Regions from separate parts of the Saccharopolyspora sp. 7B genome, predicted to be linked through region 1. Evidence: riboswitches for the same ligand, from Rfam matches in the RefSeq annotation. Region 1 holds a riboswitch; each other region holds the start of a gene.

Evidence for each region. Region 1 has a riboswitch for cobalamin ahead of cobN (cobaltochelatase subunit CobN). Riboswitches for the same ligand answer to the same signal wherever they lie in the genome.
Region 2: it holds a riboswitch for cobalamin, as region 1 does, so the genes downstream of both, LCD33_RS12765 (putative cobaltochelatase) here and cobN (cobaltochelatase subunit CobN) in region 1, are expected to answer to the same signal.
Region 3: it holds a riboswitch for cobalamin, as region 1 does, so the genes downstream of both, metE (5-methyltetrahydropteroyltriglutamate--homocysteine S-methyltransferase) here and cobN (cobaltochelatase subunit CobN) in region 1, are expected to answer to the same signal.
Region 4: it holds a riboswitch for cobalamin, as region 1 does, so the genes downstream of both, LCD33_RS22480 (ribonucleoside-diphosphate reductase subunit alpha) here and cobN (cobaltochelatase subunit CobN) in region 1, are expected to answer to the same signal.

What each region holds. Positions count from the first base shown of each region.
Region 1 is NZ_JAIUKC010000216.1:4,060-7,887, forward strand. Features, by position in the region: gene LCD33_RS26690 (precorrin-2 C(20)-methyltransferase) at 1-111, opposite strand, end outside; gene LCD33_RS26695 (precorrin-8X methylmutase) at 120-767, opposite strand; gene cobG (precorrin-3B synthase) at 764-1,984, opposite strand; cobalamin riboswitch at 2,238-2,370, shown strand; gene cobN (cobaltochelatase subunit CobN) at 2,493-3,828, shown strand, end outside.
Region 2 is NZ_JAIUKC010000068.1:45,011-48,838, reverse strand. Features, by position in the region: gene LCD33_RS12765 (putative cobaltochelatase) at 1-2,011, opposite strand, end outside; cobalamin riboswitch at 2,070-2,199, opposite strand; gene LCD33_RS12760 (GNAT family N-acetyltransferase) at 2,268-2,735, opposite strand; gene LCD33_RS12755 (trypsin-like serine protease) at 2,924-3,703, opposite strand.
Region 3 is NZ_JAIUKC010000226.1:358-4,185, forward strand. Features, by position in the region: gene metE (5-methyltetrahydropteroyltriglutamate--homocysteine S-methyltransferase) at 1-2,027, opposite strand, end outside; cobalamin riboswitch at 2,157-2,398, opposite strand; gene LCD33_RS27250 (VCBS repeat-containing protein) at 2,584-3,231, shown strand; tRNA gene LCD33_RS27255 (tRNA-Arg) at 3,445-3,521, shown strand.
Region 4 is NZ_JAIUKC010000157.1:3,153-6,980, forward strand. Features, by position in the region: gene LCD33_RS22475 (bifunctional UDP-sugar hydrolase/5'-nucleotidase) at 1-969, opposite strand, end outside; cobalamin riboswitch at 1,188-1,412, shown strand; gene LCD33_RS22480 (ribonucleoside-diphosphate reductase subunit alpha) at 1,534-3,828, shown strand, end outside.

The DNA of each region.
Region 1 (3,828 bases):
GTGGTAGGCGATCACGTCGGCTTCGCCGATCAGCCGGGCGGCCTTGACCGTCACCAGCTCCGGATCTCCCGGGCCGAGCCCGACGCCGAACAACCTGCCTGCCTGCTCCACGGTGCTGCTCACTCCTGTTCGCTCGCGATCGCGTTGATGGCGGCCACGGCCATCGCGCTGCCGCCGCGGCGGCCGTGCACCACCAGGTGCTCCAGCGCCGGGTGGTCGGCCAGGGCCTGCTTCGATTCGGCGGCGCCGATGAACCCGACGGGCAGCCCGAGCACGGCGGCGGGCCTGCCCGCGCCCGCGTCGACCATCTCCAGCAGCCGGAACAGCGCGGTCGGCGCGTTGCCGACGGCCACCACGGACCCGTCCAGCCGGTCCCGCCACAGCTCCATCGCGGCCGCGCTGCGGGTCGTGCCGAGTTCCGCGGCGAGGCCGAGGACCCGCTCGTCACCGAGGGTGCAGAGGATGTCGTTGTCGGCGGGCAGCCTGCCCCGGGTGACGCCCGCGGCGACCATGGCGGCGTCGCAGAACACCGGTGCGCCACCGCGCAGCGCCTCGCGGGCGGCGAGCACCGCGCGCGGCGACCAGGCGATGTCGCGGACCAGGTCCACCATGCCGCAGGCGTGGATCATGCGGACGGCGACCTGGGCGACTTCCGGTGGCATGCCGTCGAGTTCCGCTTCAGCGCGGATCGTGGCGAACGAACGGCGGTAGATCTCCGCGCCGTCGCGCACGTACTCGTAGCCGCCGGTGCTGTCTGCGGTGTTCACACTGCCCTCCGTGCCGCGTCGAGCGCGGCGGACGTATCGCCGGCGGCACGGCCGCCGACCTCGTAGCCGGCCTCGGTGGCCAGCACTTCCACTCCTGGCCCGGCCGGTCGGCCGCAGCGGCGCGCGCAACCCGCCCAGTGCACCGGCAGCGGGCCGGGCCGGGTGGTGCGCAGCGCGTCGGCGCGCACGTCGGCGAGGGACTTCGCGCAGCCGGGGCTGCCCGTGCAGGCGGTCACCCCGGCCAGCGGCGCGCCCGAGTCGGTGAGGAACCCGGCGGCGGCCAGCTCGGCGAGCCTGCGCGGCGCCTCGGCCGCGGGGACGTCGGTGAGCAGCAGCGCGCGCCACGGCGTGAGCCGCAGCGGGTGCGGTGCGGCGGTCCGGGCGGCGATCTCTTCGGTCTGCGCGGCGAGCACCGCGATCTGCGCGGCGTCCAGCCGTCCCAGCGGTGCGCCGAGGGCGAGGTCGACCCGGTCGTCGTCGCGGGCCAGCACGCCCAGCTCGGCGTGCGTGCGCACCGGATCACCGGGCGTGACCACGGATTCCGCCGGGGTGCAGGGGAATTCCTCCCGGACGCGGCCGGCGATCCGCTCCGCGCCGCCGGGCAGTTCCGCGAGCCGCCAGCTCTCCGCACCCAGCCGGTCCCGCTCCGCGAGGAACGCGGCGGCCGCGAGCACCGCGGCGCGGGCCGCGTCGGCCGCGGGCACCCGCAGCCCGAGGTCGGCCCCGGCGAGCAGCACCGCAACCGAGCCGTCCGCCGGGTGCAGCGCGACGTCCGCGCCCAGCGCGGTCACCTCGCCGCCGCCGTCGTCCGCGGTGAACAGGAACCGGCCGGGCAGCTCCGCCAGCTCCGGGTCGGCGCGCAGCCGCTCGTCCAGTTCCACCGCCACCGCGCGCACGTCCAGCGCCCCCGGGCGGGTGCGCGGCGAGGCGACGACGTTGCGCACCCGCTCGTGCGTCGGCGACGGCAGCAGTCCGGCCGCGCCGAGCAGGTCGGCGAACTCCGGCACCGCCGCCGCGGACAGGCCGCGGACCTGGACGTTCGCCCGCGAGGTGAGTTCCCAGCCGCCGTCACCCAGCGCGGCCGCGGTCGCCAGCGCCCGCACCTGCCGCGCCGCGAGCCGCCCGCCGGGCACCCGGACGCGGGCCAATCCCCCGTCGGCGGCCTCGTGCACCCGCAGCGCGCCGGGGCACGCGTCGGGTCCGGCTCGTCGCGGCACGCTCGTCCCCGCTCTCGTCGATCGTGGTCTGGTCCGGAACTCGCAGCGCACGGCGCCGCTGTCCGGGGTGCGCGGACTCGGGGGCGCACCGGCGACCGTCGATACTACGTCCCGCCCGGATCGCGTCCGCAAAACGCGATGCGCCTCACCGGGCGGCCGGACCGGCCGAGTGCGGGATCTCTCCCGCGTGCGCACGATCGGCCACTTGACGAACGATCGCCCCGTTGCGGAGAGTTGTCGGCGGCGACGTGCGGAGGAAGCCGGTGCGAGTCCGGCGCGGTCCCGCCACTGTCACCGGGGAGCGGACTCCGAGTACGAGGCCACTGCCCGCGCGCCGCGCGGGTGGGAAGGCCGGAGCGAGCGCCGATCCGGGAGCCAGGACACTCCGGCGCCGCCACCGCCCGGTGCCACACCGGGTGCCGACGACTCCGGGGCGAGGACCCCGAGGAAGGTTGACCATGCGTCCTGTCCGCACGCCCGCGTCCCTGCTCAGCCGGGAGCGTGCCGCATGATCCTGCTGCTGTCCACATCGGACACCGATCTGCTCAGCGCACGCGCCAGCGGTGCGGACTTCCGCCTCGGCAACCCGGCTCGGCTCGGCGTGGACGACCTGCCGCCGCTGCTGGAGGGCGCCGACCTCGTCGTGGTGCGGCTGCTCGGCGGCCGCCGCGCGTGGGAGGAGGGCTTGGACGCGCTGCTCGCCGGACCGCGCCCGGTCGTGGTGCTCGGCGGTGAGCAGGCCCCGGACGCGGAGCTGATGGAGTGCTCCACGGTGCCCGGCGGCGTCTGCTCGCAGGCGCACGGCTACCTCGCGCAGGGCGGACCGGAGAACCTGGCGCAGCTGTTCAACTTCCTGTCCGACACGGTGCTGCTCACCGGCCACGGCTTCGAACCGCCGGTGGAGACGCCGAAGTGGGGTCTGCTGGAGCGGACCCCGCGCCGGACCGAAGGCCCGAAGGTCGCGGTGCTCTACTACCGCGCGCACCACATGGCGGGCAACACCGCGTTCGCGCACGCCCTGTCCGAGGCGATCGAGGACGCGGGCGGCCAGGCGCTGCCGGTGTTCTGCGCCTCGCTGCGCGCCCCCGAAGCGGGCCTGCTGGACACGTTGCGCGAGGCGGACGCGCTGATCGTGACGGTGCTGGCCGCGGGCGGCACGAAGCCCGCGACGGCCTCCGCCGGTGGCGACGACGAGGCGTGGGACGTGGGCGCGCTCGCCGCGCTGGACGTGCCGATCCTGCAGGGCCTCACCCTGACCTCCAGCCGCGAGGCGTGGGAGGACAACGACGAGGGCCTGTCCCCGCTGGACATGGCCACCCAGGTCGCGGTGCCCGAGTTCGACGGCCGCCTGATCACGGTGCCGTTCTCGTTCAAGGAGAACGACGCCGAGGGCCTCCCGGTGTACGTCGCCGACCCGGAGCGCGCGGCCCGCGTCGCCGGGATCGCGGTGAAGCACGCGCGGCTGCGGCACGTGCCCGCCGCGGACAAGCGGCTGGTGCTGATGCTCTCGGCGTACCCGACGAAGCACTCCCGGATCGGCAACGCCGTCGGCCTGGACACCCCGGCGAGCGCGGTGGGCCTGCTGCGGCGGCTGCGCGAGGCCGGCTACGACATCGGCCCGGCGGACGGCCCGGACGCGCTGCCCGGCGTGGCCGCGCAGGACGGCGACGCGCTGGTGCACGCGCTGATCGCCGCCGGTGGCCAGGACCCGGACTGGCTGACCGAGGAGCAGCTGTCCGGCAACCCGGTGCGCATCCCCGCGAAGCGCTACGCCGACTGGTTCGCCACGCTGCCGCAGGACCTGCGGGAGAGCGTCGAGCAGCACTGGGGCCCGCCGCCGGGCG
Region 2 (3,828 bases), on a different contig from region 1:
CGACGGAGGCGACGCCGAGCCCGGCGAGCAGTCCGGCGGCGCGCATGGAGTCCTGCACCGCCCGCTTCGCGCGAGCGCGCCCGGTTCCGCCGTCACCGGCGGGAACGGTGGCCTTGCCGTCGGTGAGCAGCACCAGCAGCGGGCGCCGCCGCGGGTCCCGGGTGCGTTCGGTGCCGATGACCTGGTGGACCTTGAGCAGGCCGGTGGCGAGCGGGGTGCGGCCGCCGGTGCGCAGGTCGCGCATCCGGGTGGCGGCGATCTCCACGGAGGAGGTGGGCGGCAGCGCGAGTTCGGCCTGGTCGCCGCGGAAGGTGACCACGCCGACCTTGTCCCGGCGCTGGTAGGCGTCGCGCAGCAGCGAGAGCACGGCGCCGCTGACGGCGGACATGCGTTCGCGGGCGGCCATGGAGCCGGAGGCGTCGACGGCGAAGAGCACCAGGTTGCCTTCGCGTCCTTCGCGGACGGAGCGCCGGACGTCGTCGCGGTGCAGCACCAGGCCGGGGCCGCTGCGGCCGCGGGTGCGCTGGTGCGGGGCGGCGGCGATCAGGGTGGCGGGCAGGTGCACGCCATGACCGTCCACTGTGGATGATCGAACGGTCTGCCCGCTGCGGGAGCGGGCGCGGGACCGCCGGCCGGGGGCGCCTTCGCCGACGCCGGGGACTTCGAGCAGCCGGGCGCGGAACGCGGGCGCGGGCGCGGCCGGGGGCTTGTTCGCGGGAGCCTGGCCGGGGCCGTCCTCGCGCCGGGAACCGCCGTCGCCGTTCGGCGCGGGCGATTCCGGCGGGGTGGGGGCTTCGCCGCCGCCGGGCCCGTCGGGTCCGTCGTCCGGTCCGCCGTCGGGCGCGCCACCGCCGCCTCCGCCGGGGCCGTCGTCGGGACCTTCCGGCGGCTCTTCACCGGAGTCCTGGTCGTCGGCGGAGCCCTGGTCGTCGGCGGAGCCCTGGTCGTCACCGGCGTTCCGGTCGTCGGCCGGTTCCTGCTCGGCGTGCTGGGCGGCGTCCTCGAGCGCCTGCTGCAGCTGGTCCTCCTCGACGCCGGGTTCGTCGAACGGGTCGCGGCGGCGCCGGTGCGGCAGCGCGAGCCGGGCCGCGGCCTCCACGTCGGCTTCGGCGACCTCGTCGGCGCCGCGCCACGCGGCGTGCGCCACGGCGGTGCGGGCCAGCACCAGGTCGGCGCGCATCCCGTCCACGTCGAACGCGGCGCACAGCGCGGAGATCCGCCGGAGCTCGGCGTCGGGCAGCCGCACCGATTCCACTGTGGACCGGGCGTCGGCGATGCGGCGGGCGAGCGCGGCGTCCTCGGCGGCCCACCGCTCGGCGAAGCCGGCCGGGTCCGCTTCGAAGGCGAGGCGCCTGCGCACCACTTCGGTGCGGGTGGTGACGTCGCGGGAGGCGGCGACCTGCACGGTGAGGCCGAACCGGTCGAGCAGCTGCGGGCGCAGCTCGCCCTCCTCCGGGTTCATGGTGCCGACGAGCAGGAACGAGGCGGCGTGCGTCACCGACACGCCTTCCCGCTCCACGTGCGCGCGGCCCATCGCGGCGGCGTCCAGCAGCAGGTCCACCAGGTGGTCGTGCAGCAGGTTGACCTCGTCCACGTAGAGCACGCCGCGGTGCGCCGCGGCCAGCAGCCCGGGCTGGTAGGCGCTGACGCCTTCGGTGAGCGCGCGTTCCAGGTCGAGTGAACCGACGAGCCGGTCCTCGGTGGCGCCGACCGGAAGTTCCACGAGTTCCGCGGGGCGCGTCGTCCCGGAGACCTCGGCGTGCGGGCCGTCCGGGCACCGCGGGTCGGGTCGCCGCGGTTCGCAGCCGAAGCGGCAACCGGGCACGACGTCCAGCGCGGGCAGCAGCGAAGCGAGCGCGCGCACCACCGTCGATTTCGCGGTGCCCTTCTCACCCCGCACCAGCACCCCGCCGATGCGCGGGTGCACCGCGTTGAGCAGCAGCGCCAGCCGCATGTCGTCGTGCCCGACCACGGCCGTGAACGGGTACCGCGGGCTCGCGGGAGCAGTCATGCCAGGTGTTCCTTCCTCGGGTCTCGGACGCCCCGATGTCGGCTGCGCCTGGGCGAGGCAGTGTCCTGGCTCCCGGATCAGCGCGGAACTCCGGCCTTCCCAGGCGGCAGCGCCCGGTGGCTCGCGGGGGAGATCCGCTCCCCGGTCACAGTGGCGCCGACCGCACCGGTGTCGCACCGGTTTCCTGACCTGCCCTGGCTGGGACCAGCGAGCATCGTCGCATCCCCGCGACGGGCGAGGAACCGGCGCGGCTCGCTCAGCGCGGCGAACCCGGGTATCGGTGCATGTCGACGTGCGGGATGCCGTCTTCGAGATACTCCTCACCCGAGGGTTCGAACCCGAATCCGCGGTAGAACTCCAGCGCGTAGGTCTGCGCGGACAGCGTCGCCGGCGCGCGCTGGATCTCGGCGAGCGCGGCGCGCATCAGCTTGCGCCCGAGCCCGAGGCCGCGGGCGTCCTTGGCGGTGGCGACGCGGCCGATGCGGAAGGTGCCGTCGGGGTCTTCGAGCAGGCGCAGGTAGCCGAGCACGTAGCCGTCGGCGGAGTCGATCCAGAAGTGCCTGGTGGTGGTCTCCAGGTCCCGGCCGTCCAGTTCCGGGTAGGCGCACTGCTGCTCGACCACGAACACGTCCACGCGCAAGCGGAGCATGCGGTAGAAGTCCTCGGCGTCGAGGTCGGCCGTGTAGGCGCGGTGGACGGCGGTGGCGAGCGGTTGCAGGGTCACCCCAACGGGATATCACATTCCGGCTACGACACCCGGGGTCACCTGCGGTGGAAGTAGCGCACACCACGTCCCGCGCGCCCGGGCGCGCGGGCCTCGGGGCGGGTCGGTGCTGCGCACGGCGACCGGTGCACCGCCGCGGCGCGAGCACCGGGTGGCACCGGCTCGTCCCGCGGTGCGGGACGCCGGGTTCAGAGCCGCGCGGCGACGTCGTCGGCGACCCCGGAGATCCGGGTGTACACGCCGGGTGTTCCGGGACGTCCGCAGCCGGTGCCGTAGGAGACGACGCCGATCAGCCTGCCGTCGGCGACGAGCGGTCCGCCGGAGTCCCCGGCGCACGCGTCCCGGCCGCCTTCGGGCGGGCCCGCGCAGACCCGCGTCCCCGACTCGTAGCCCGGGTAGGCGGCGCGGCAGTCGGCGTCCGCGCTGATCGGCACCTCGACGGACTGCAGCGTCGCCGAGGTGGGCCCGTTCTCGGTGGTGCGCCCCCAGCCGTGCACCCGCGCCGGGGTGCCGGGCCGGTAGCGGGCGGTCTCGTCGGCCCCGGCCATCGGCAGCGGTCGTTCGCGCACCGGTGCGGCCAGGGTCAGCACCGCCACGTCGTGCCCGCCGGTGACGTCGCGGAACTCGGGATGCACCCAGACGTCGCCGACGGGCGTGTCCGCGCCGCCGGTGGTGCGCAGGTCGGGGCGGCCGGTGACGGCGCGCAGCTCCGCCGCGTCGTGGCCGTCCACGCAGTGCGCGGCGGTGACCACCTTGATCTCGGTGACGAGGGTGCCGCCGCAGAACTGGCGCCCGGCCTGGTCGGTGAGCGCGACCACCCAGGGCGCCGCGTGTTCGTCGGTGCCGCCGAGCACGCGTTCCTGCGCGGGGCCGGCGGCGGCCGGTGCGGCGAGCGCGGCGGTGGCCGCGGTGGCGGCGGCAGCACCTCCGGCGGCGATCCGGGCGAGCGGGCTGGATCGGTCGGGCACGGCTGCCTCCTGGACGTGCGGCGTCGTTCGGCGGCACACGGTAGCGGCCCGATCACGCCGGGATGACGAGGGCGAGCTCACATCGGCTCATGATAATTTTTCGTTAAGATGGACTTCGGCGGGAA
Region 3 (3,828 bases), on a different contig from region 1:
GACCGGGCGGCTTCGATGCTGGTGACGTCGGCGTCCAGGTCGACGATGGCGTTGATGACGTCGCCGAACTCCGAATAGCACAGGTGGGTGTGGATCTGGGTGGATTCGGCGATCCCGGAGGTGGCGAGCCGGAACGAGCGCACCGCCCAGTCCAGGTACTCCTGGTGCTGCGAGGAGCGCAGCGGCAGCAGTTCGCGCAGCGCGGGCTCGTCGACCTGGATCACCCGGATGCCCGCGTTCTCCAGGTCCTTGACCTCGTCCCGGATGGCGAGCGCGACCTGCTCGGCGGTGATGCCGAGCGGCTGGTCGTCGCGCACGAAGGACCAGGCGAGGATGGTGACGGGCCCGGTCAGCATGCCCTTCACCGGCTTGGCGGTGAGTTTCTGCGCGTACTTGGCCCATTCCACGGTGATCGGCTCGGGCCGGGACACGTCGCCGTAGAGGATCGGTGGCCGGACGCAGCGCGAACCGTAGGACTGCACCCAGCCGTTGTGCGTGCTGGCGAACCCGTCCATGTGTTCCGAGAAGTACTGCACCATGTCGTTGCGCTCGGGTTCGCCGTGCACGAGCACGTCGAGTCCGAGGTCTTCCTGCAGCCGGATGACGCGTTCGATCTCGTCGCGCATCCGCTGCTTGTAGGTGGCGTGGTCGATGCTTCCGGAGCGCAACGCGGCGCGGGCCTTGCGCACGTCGGTGGTCTGCGGGAACGAGCCGATGGTGGTCGTCGGCAGCGGCGGCAGCCGCAGCGACTTGCGCTGTGCGGCGAGCCGGTTCGCGTAGTCACCGCGCTGGGCGTGCTCGGGTTTGAGCGAGGTGAGCCGCGCCTGCACCCGGTTGTTGCGCACCCGGTCGGCTCCGGCGCGGTCGGCGATGCGCCGCCGCGCGTCGTCGAGCTGCTCGGCGACGGTGTCGCGGCCCTGGTGCAGCGCGCGGTCGAGGACGACGACCTCGCCGACCTTCTGCGCGGCGAACGCCAGCCAGGACGCGACCTGCGGGTCGAGGTCGGTTTCCGCGTCGACGTCGTAGGGCACGTGCAGCAGCGAGCAGGAGGTGCTGACGGCGACCTCCCCGGCGAGGCCGAGCAGGGTGGCGGCGGTGGTGAGCGCCTTGTCCAGGTCGGTGCGCCAGATGTTGCGCCCGTCGACGAGGCCCGCGACGAGCGTCTTCTCCCGCAGCCCGGGCACCGACGGGAGTTCGTCCACGGTGCGCTGCCCGGCGACGAGGTCCACGCCGACGGCTTCGACGGGGGAGGAGGCGAGCACGCCCAGCGCGTCCCCGAGGTCGCCGAAGTAGGACGCGACCAGGATCTTCGGCCGTTCCGAGAGCTCGCCGAGCCGCTGGTAGGCGGCGCGCAGCGCGTCCAGGTCGGCCTGCGAGCGGTCCGCGGTGAACGCGGGCTCGTCCAGCTGCACCCATTCGACCCCGGCCCGGTGCAGCTCGCCGAGCAGTTCGGCGTAGGCGGTGACGAGCTCGTCGACCTTGTCCAGCGGGCGGAACGAGGCGGGCGCGCCGTCCTGCGGTTTGGACAGCAGCAGGAACGTCAGCGGTCCGACGACGACCGGGCGGGTCTTGATGCCCAGCTCAGCGGCCTCGTGGTACTGGTCGACGACGGTCTGGTCGGACAGCCGGAACTCGGTGTCCGGGCCGATCTCCGGGACGATGTAGTGGTAGTTGGTGTCGAACCACTTCGTCATCTCCAGCGGTGGCGCGGATTCCACGCCGCGGGCCATCGCGAAGTACGTGTCGAGCGGGTTCAGGCCCAGTTCGGCGAAGCGCGGCGGGACCGCGCCGAAGGTGACGGCGGCGTCGAGGACCTGGTCGTAGTAGGAAAAGGTGTTTCCCGGCACCGAGTCCAGCCCGGCGTCGCGCAGCGAACGCCACGTGTCGGTGCGCAGCGTGCGCGCGACTTCGCGCAGTTCCGCTTCGCCGGTGCGGGACTTCCAGTAGCTCTCCAACGCCCGCTTGAGTTCCCGGTTCGGACCGATCCGGGGGAACCCGAGCACGGTGGATCCGATTGTGCTGGTCAACGCTCTCTCCTCGCGAGCTGGACGGCAGTTCTGCGAGGTCGAGCGGGCAGGATCCGGGCACACGTGGCCGCACGCGGCGGCTCGTTCGTCCAGGTCTTCCCGCGAGACCTCGCAACAGCGCGCGTCACGCAGGACGCGCGCACCGGCGGCAGGTCTTCGGACTCGTGGGCGCTTCCCGGTGGAACCGGGGTCTTCTACTGGCCGTCGCTTCCCGAGCTCGCGCTCAGTGCTGTGACCGGTCGTGGCGACCGGTGACGGCGTTCGTTCCCACTCACCGCTGCGGGGCAGTCCCGGATTTCCACCGGGTTCCCTCTTGCCTCGCGCACCCCCGCTTTCGCAGGGCTGTGCGAACCACCAGCACTTCGGAGGCTACTTGCTTCTGGCGGGAAGACAAGGCCCTGCCGTCCGGATCACCCGGGCGCCGCGACGACCGCCGGAAGGTTTTTCGAGCCGCGGGCAACCTGCCGCGCGGTGGTGCGTCTTGTGAACAGGTGAGGGGGCGGGACGGATTTCTTCCGTCCCGGTGCGACGAAGCGATCGGGAGGAACCGGCTGTGGTGAAGAGCGGTATTCGGGCGGGTGTGGGCATCGGTGCGCTGGCCGTGGCGGCGATGGCGCTGGTGCCGGCAGGGATCGCCGCCGCTGACTCGAGCGAGACGTCCGTTGTGGACTTGAACGGGGACGGAACTCCGGACACCGCGCAGCTGTCCGCCATCGGGGACGGGGCGAAGCAGTCGCTCAAGTTCACTGTGGACGGTCGTACGACCGAGGCCGTGCTGACCGGCGACCCGTCCTTCGGCACCCAGCCGATGCGGGTGCTGGACGTGAACGGCGACGGCAGGCAGGAACTGCTGGTGACGGAGTCCGTCGGCGCGAACACCACCTGGTTCAGCGTGTGGGACCTGGGTGCCGATGGCGCGCCGCGCGAGCTGAAGACGCAGGACGGCGAGCCGCTGAAGATCAACGAAGGCGGCGGGATCGGTGCCCGCCTCGGCTACGAGTGCGCGCCCGCGGGCTCGGACGGCCGGGTCCTGATCACCTTGGCCGCGTCGAACGAGAGCCAGACGACGGAGCCCTCCTACGACGGTTCCCGGGTCGCCTACGAGGTGCGCGACGGCGTGGCCACGCCGGTCGACGACTACTCGTTCACCGGTGTCGGCAAGGACGACGACGTGCTGCGGGTGCAGCCCGAATCCTGCTCCTGAGGGGGAGCCGTCGGGGCCGTCGCGCGGGATTCGCGCGGCGGCCCCGACGTGCGCGCGGTGATTCCTCTGTGATCTTCCGGCGCGATTCCCGGCGTGGAGCTGTCGATCAGCTTGCCGTTCGATACCGGGTCTGCAACGCCGTTGGCGTCGGTACCACTGTCGACGGAGCGGCCGGTTACCCTGCTTGCTGCAGCTCACGCGAGCGATGTGCGGGCCCTCGTAGCTCAGCTGGACAGAGCAAAGGACTTCTAATCCTTAGGTCGCAGGTTCGAGTCCTGCCGGGGGCGCCACCAGGGGAGACGCCGATATTTTCGGATCTCCTGTGAAGGGGGTTCGGTGGTGATAAAGCACCGGTTCGAGCGTGGCCCGTGTGAGCACAGCGCTTGGTGAGCAAAGGTTTCGGTCTCGTTGTAGACCGCTTGGGCGCGTAGTGGAGCTCGGTCGGATCGATGAAAAGTTCGAGATTCGGCCCGCCTCCCTAGTGGTGCGTGCTACGCGCCCTGCGGCCGCGTCCGCAGCATCTCCGTCGGGCTTGTCGCCAGGTGCTGATCAGTGCCGGTGGAACGCGGCGGACGGCTTGTGTTTTCCGCCGCCTTC
Region 4 (3,828 bases), on a different contig from region 1:
GCGCAGGTCCAGCACCGACAGCAGCCTGCCGTAGGAGGCGCCTTGCACGAGGGGACGCGGGTCGCCCGCCGGGTCGGTGGCGGTGCAGGTGTACTGCTGGTGGCTGTGCGCGCTGAACACGGCGTCGACCTGCGGGGAGACCTGTTCCGCGATGCGGCTCGCGGGGCCGCCGGGGGTGACCTGGCAGGAGTTCGGGCCGCCGCCGTCGGCTTCGTCGCCCTGGTGCAGCAGCACGACCTGCGCCTTGACGCCGAAGCGCTCCAGCGCGTCGGAGGTGCGGTCGATGGCTTCGACCTCGTCGCCGAACCGGAGTCCGCGCACCGCTTCGGGGCTGACCACGTCGGGCAGGTCCTGCAGGGTCGCGCCGATCACGCCGATCGGCACCCCGCCGGAGACCTGCACGGTGAACGGCAGCAGCGCGGGGGCACCGCCGTCCTCGAAGGTGACGTTGGCGCCGAGGTACGGGAAGTCCGCGCCGGCGAAGGAATCCCGGAACTCGCAACCGTCCTGCGGGTGGCAGCCGCCGGTCTGCAGCCGTTGGAGTTCCTGGTAGCCCTCGTCGAACTCGTGGTTGCCGACGACGTGGCCGCGCACGTCCTGCGAGTTGAGGAAGTCGACGGTGGGTTCGTCGTGGAACAGCGCGGAGTTCACCGGCGAGGCGCCGACGCTGTCGCCGGTCGAGAAGACCAGCGAGTTCGGCACCTCGTCGCGCAGCCGCTGCAGGTGGGTGGCGAGGTAGGCGGCGCCGCCGGCGTCGACGGTCCGGCCGTCGTCGAGCTCGATCTGCCCGGAGGACCCGGTGGGCGGTTCGAGGTTGCCGTGCAGGTCGTTGAAGGTGATCAGCCGGACGTCGGTGGTCGCGGGCGGGTCCTGCGGCGCGGCGCCGGCGGTGGCCCCGGTGGCCGTGGCCGCGGTGGCCAGTGCGGTGGCGGCGACGGCGAGTCCGCGTCGCACGCGGTGGGCACGCATGGTTCGGTCTTCCTCCCAGGTGGTGATCTCGGGAGGCAGTCTGCCCGGACCCGCTGCCGACCACCACCGATTCCGCGTCACACCTCGCGGTCGTGCGGAGCCGCCCGCGGCCGGGCAGGATGCGGCCGAGGAGTGCGCGGACGGCTACCGAGCGCCTCCGCACCGGCACCGCCACGCCGATGATGATGGGGTCCGGATCACCGCCGAACCCAAGATGTAGTGTGGCGCCCGCTGATGGTTCGCCGGTCCGCCCGGCGTGACAACAGGGAACCCGGTGCGAATCCGGGACTGCCCCGCAGCGGTGAACGGGAACGACCGCCGTCACCACCTCCCGGTGGTGCAGCACTGGACGCTCGGCGTCCGGGAAGCGACGGCCAGTAGGCCCGGTGCCGAGCACCGGTCGCCCGTGAGTCCGAAGACCTGCCATCGGTGCGCGCACGAGGGGTGCGCGCCGTCCGGGACCTCGCGGGAGGGTCGTGGGACGAGCGGTGCCGTGCGCGCCGCGGGTCCTGGCGCGTTCCGAGGAGTTCCGGGCAGGTGTCCGAGCTTGCGAGGAGAGAGCCAGTGACCGAGTCCACGACCCGGCCGTCAGCAGCGACCGCGGTGGTACCGGCAGGAGTGCGGGTGCTGCGGCGCGACGGGACCGTTTCCGGTTGGGACGAAACGAAGATCTCCGTGGCGTTGACCAAGGCGTTCCTGGCGGCCGAGGGGGATTCGGCCGCATCGTCGTCGCGGTTGCACCAGATCGTCGCGGAGTTGACGGAGCAGGCGGCGCAGGGCGTGCTGCGCCACGCGGGTACCGAAGGCCTGGTGCACATCGAGCAGATCCAGGACATGGTGGAGCTGGCGCTGATGCGCGGCGGGCACCACGGTGTCGCCCGCGCCTACGTGCTCTACCGGGAGGAGCACGCGCAGGCCCGCGAGGCCGAGGTGGCTCCCGTCGAGGACGCCGCTCCCCGCCTGGAGATGACCGCGCCGGACGGCACCCGGGTGCCGCTGGACTGGGAGCGGGTGTCGACCGTCGTCGAGCAGGCCTGCTCGGACCTCGACGACGTGCACGCCGACCAGGTGCTGCGCGAGGTGCGGCGCAACGTCTACGACGGCATCAGCTCCGCGGAGCTGGCCGAGTCGCTGACGATGGCGGCGCGCACCTTCGTGGAGGCGGAGCCGAACTACTCGCTGGTGACCTCGCGGCTGCTGCTGGACAAGCTGCGTCGGGAGGCGCTGAGCTTCGTCGCGGGCGAGCCGGCCGAGGCCGACCAGGTGCAGATGCGGGACCGCTACGCCGGTTACTTCGCCGACTACGTGCGCCGCGGCATCGAGCTGGAGCAGCTGGACCCGGAGCTGGCCCGCTTCGACCTGGAGCGGCTGGGCGCGGCGCTGGACGCGGACCGGGACATCGCGTTCGGCTTCCTCGGCCTGCAGACGCTCTACGACCGGTACCTGCTGCACGAGGACGGGGTGCGGTTCGAGCTGCCGCAGGCGTTCTTCATGCGGGTCGCGATGGGCGTGGCGCTGCGCGAGGACGACCGGGAGGCGCGGGCGATCGAGTTCTACGACCTGATCTCCTCGTTCGACTTCATGTGCTCGACGCCGACGCTGTTCAACGCGGGCACCACCCGCCCGCAGCTGTCGTCCTGCTTCCTGACCACTGTGGACGACGACCTGCACGGGATCTTCCACGGCATCAGCAACAACGCGCTGCTGTCGAAGTACGCGGGCGGGCTCGGCAACGACTGGACCCCGGTGCGGGGCACGGGCGCGCACATCAAGGGGACCAACGGTTCCTCGCAGGGCGTGGTGCCGTTCCTGAAGATCGCCAACGACACGGCGGTCGCGGTGAACCAGGGCGGCAAGCGCAAGGGCGCGGTGTGCGCGTACCTGGAGACCTGGCACGTGGACGTCGAGGAATTCCTCGACCTGCGCAAGAACACCGGGGACGACCGGCGGCGCACGCACGACATGAACACGGCGAACTGGGTGCCGGACGAGTTCCTGCGCCGGGTGGAGGCCGACGAGCCGTGGACCCTGTTCTCCCCGGACGAGGTGCCGGACCTGCACGACCTGTACGGCACCGCGTTCGCGCAGCGCTACCGGGAGTACGAGGCGGCCGCCGAGCGCGGTGAGCTGAAGGTGTTCCGCCAGGTCCGCGCGGTGGACCTGTGGCGCCGGATGCTGACGATGCTGTTCGAGACCGGGCATCCGTGGATCACCTTCAAGGACCCGTGCAACCTGCGGTCGCCGCAGCAGCACGCGGGCGTGGTGCACTCCTCGAACCTGTGCACCGAGATCACGCTGAACACGAGCAAGGACGAGGTCGCGGTCTGCAACCTCGGTTCGATCAACCTGGCGCGGCACGTCACGGCCGAGGGCCTGGACGTGGAGCGGCTGCGGCGCACCACCCGCACGGCGGTGCGGATGCTGGACAACGTCATCGACGTGAACTTCTACACGATCCCGGAGGCGCGGGCCTCGAACCTGCGGCACCGCCCGGTGGGCCTGGGCCTGATGGGCTTCTCGGACGCGCTGTTCGCGCAGCGCATCCCGATGTCCTCGCAGGCGGCGGTGGAGTTCGCGGACCTGAGCATGGAGCACATCAGCTTCCACGCGATCGCCGCGTCCTCCGAGCTGGCCGCCGAGCGCGGGCGCTACGAGTCGTTCGAGGGTTCGCTGTGGAGCCGGGGCGTGCTGCCGATCGACTCGCTGGAGCTGCTGGCGCAGGCCCGCGAGACCGGCGTCGACCTGGATCGTTCGTCCACACTGGACTGGGACGGGCTGCGGGAGCGGGTGCGCGCGAACGGCATGCGCAACTCGAACGTGCTGGCCATCGCCCCGACGGCGACGATCTCGAACATCTGC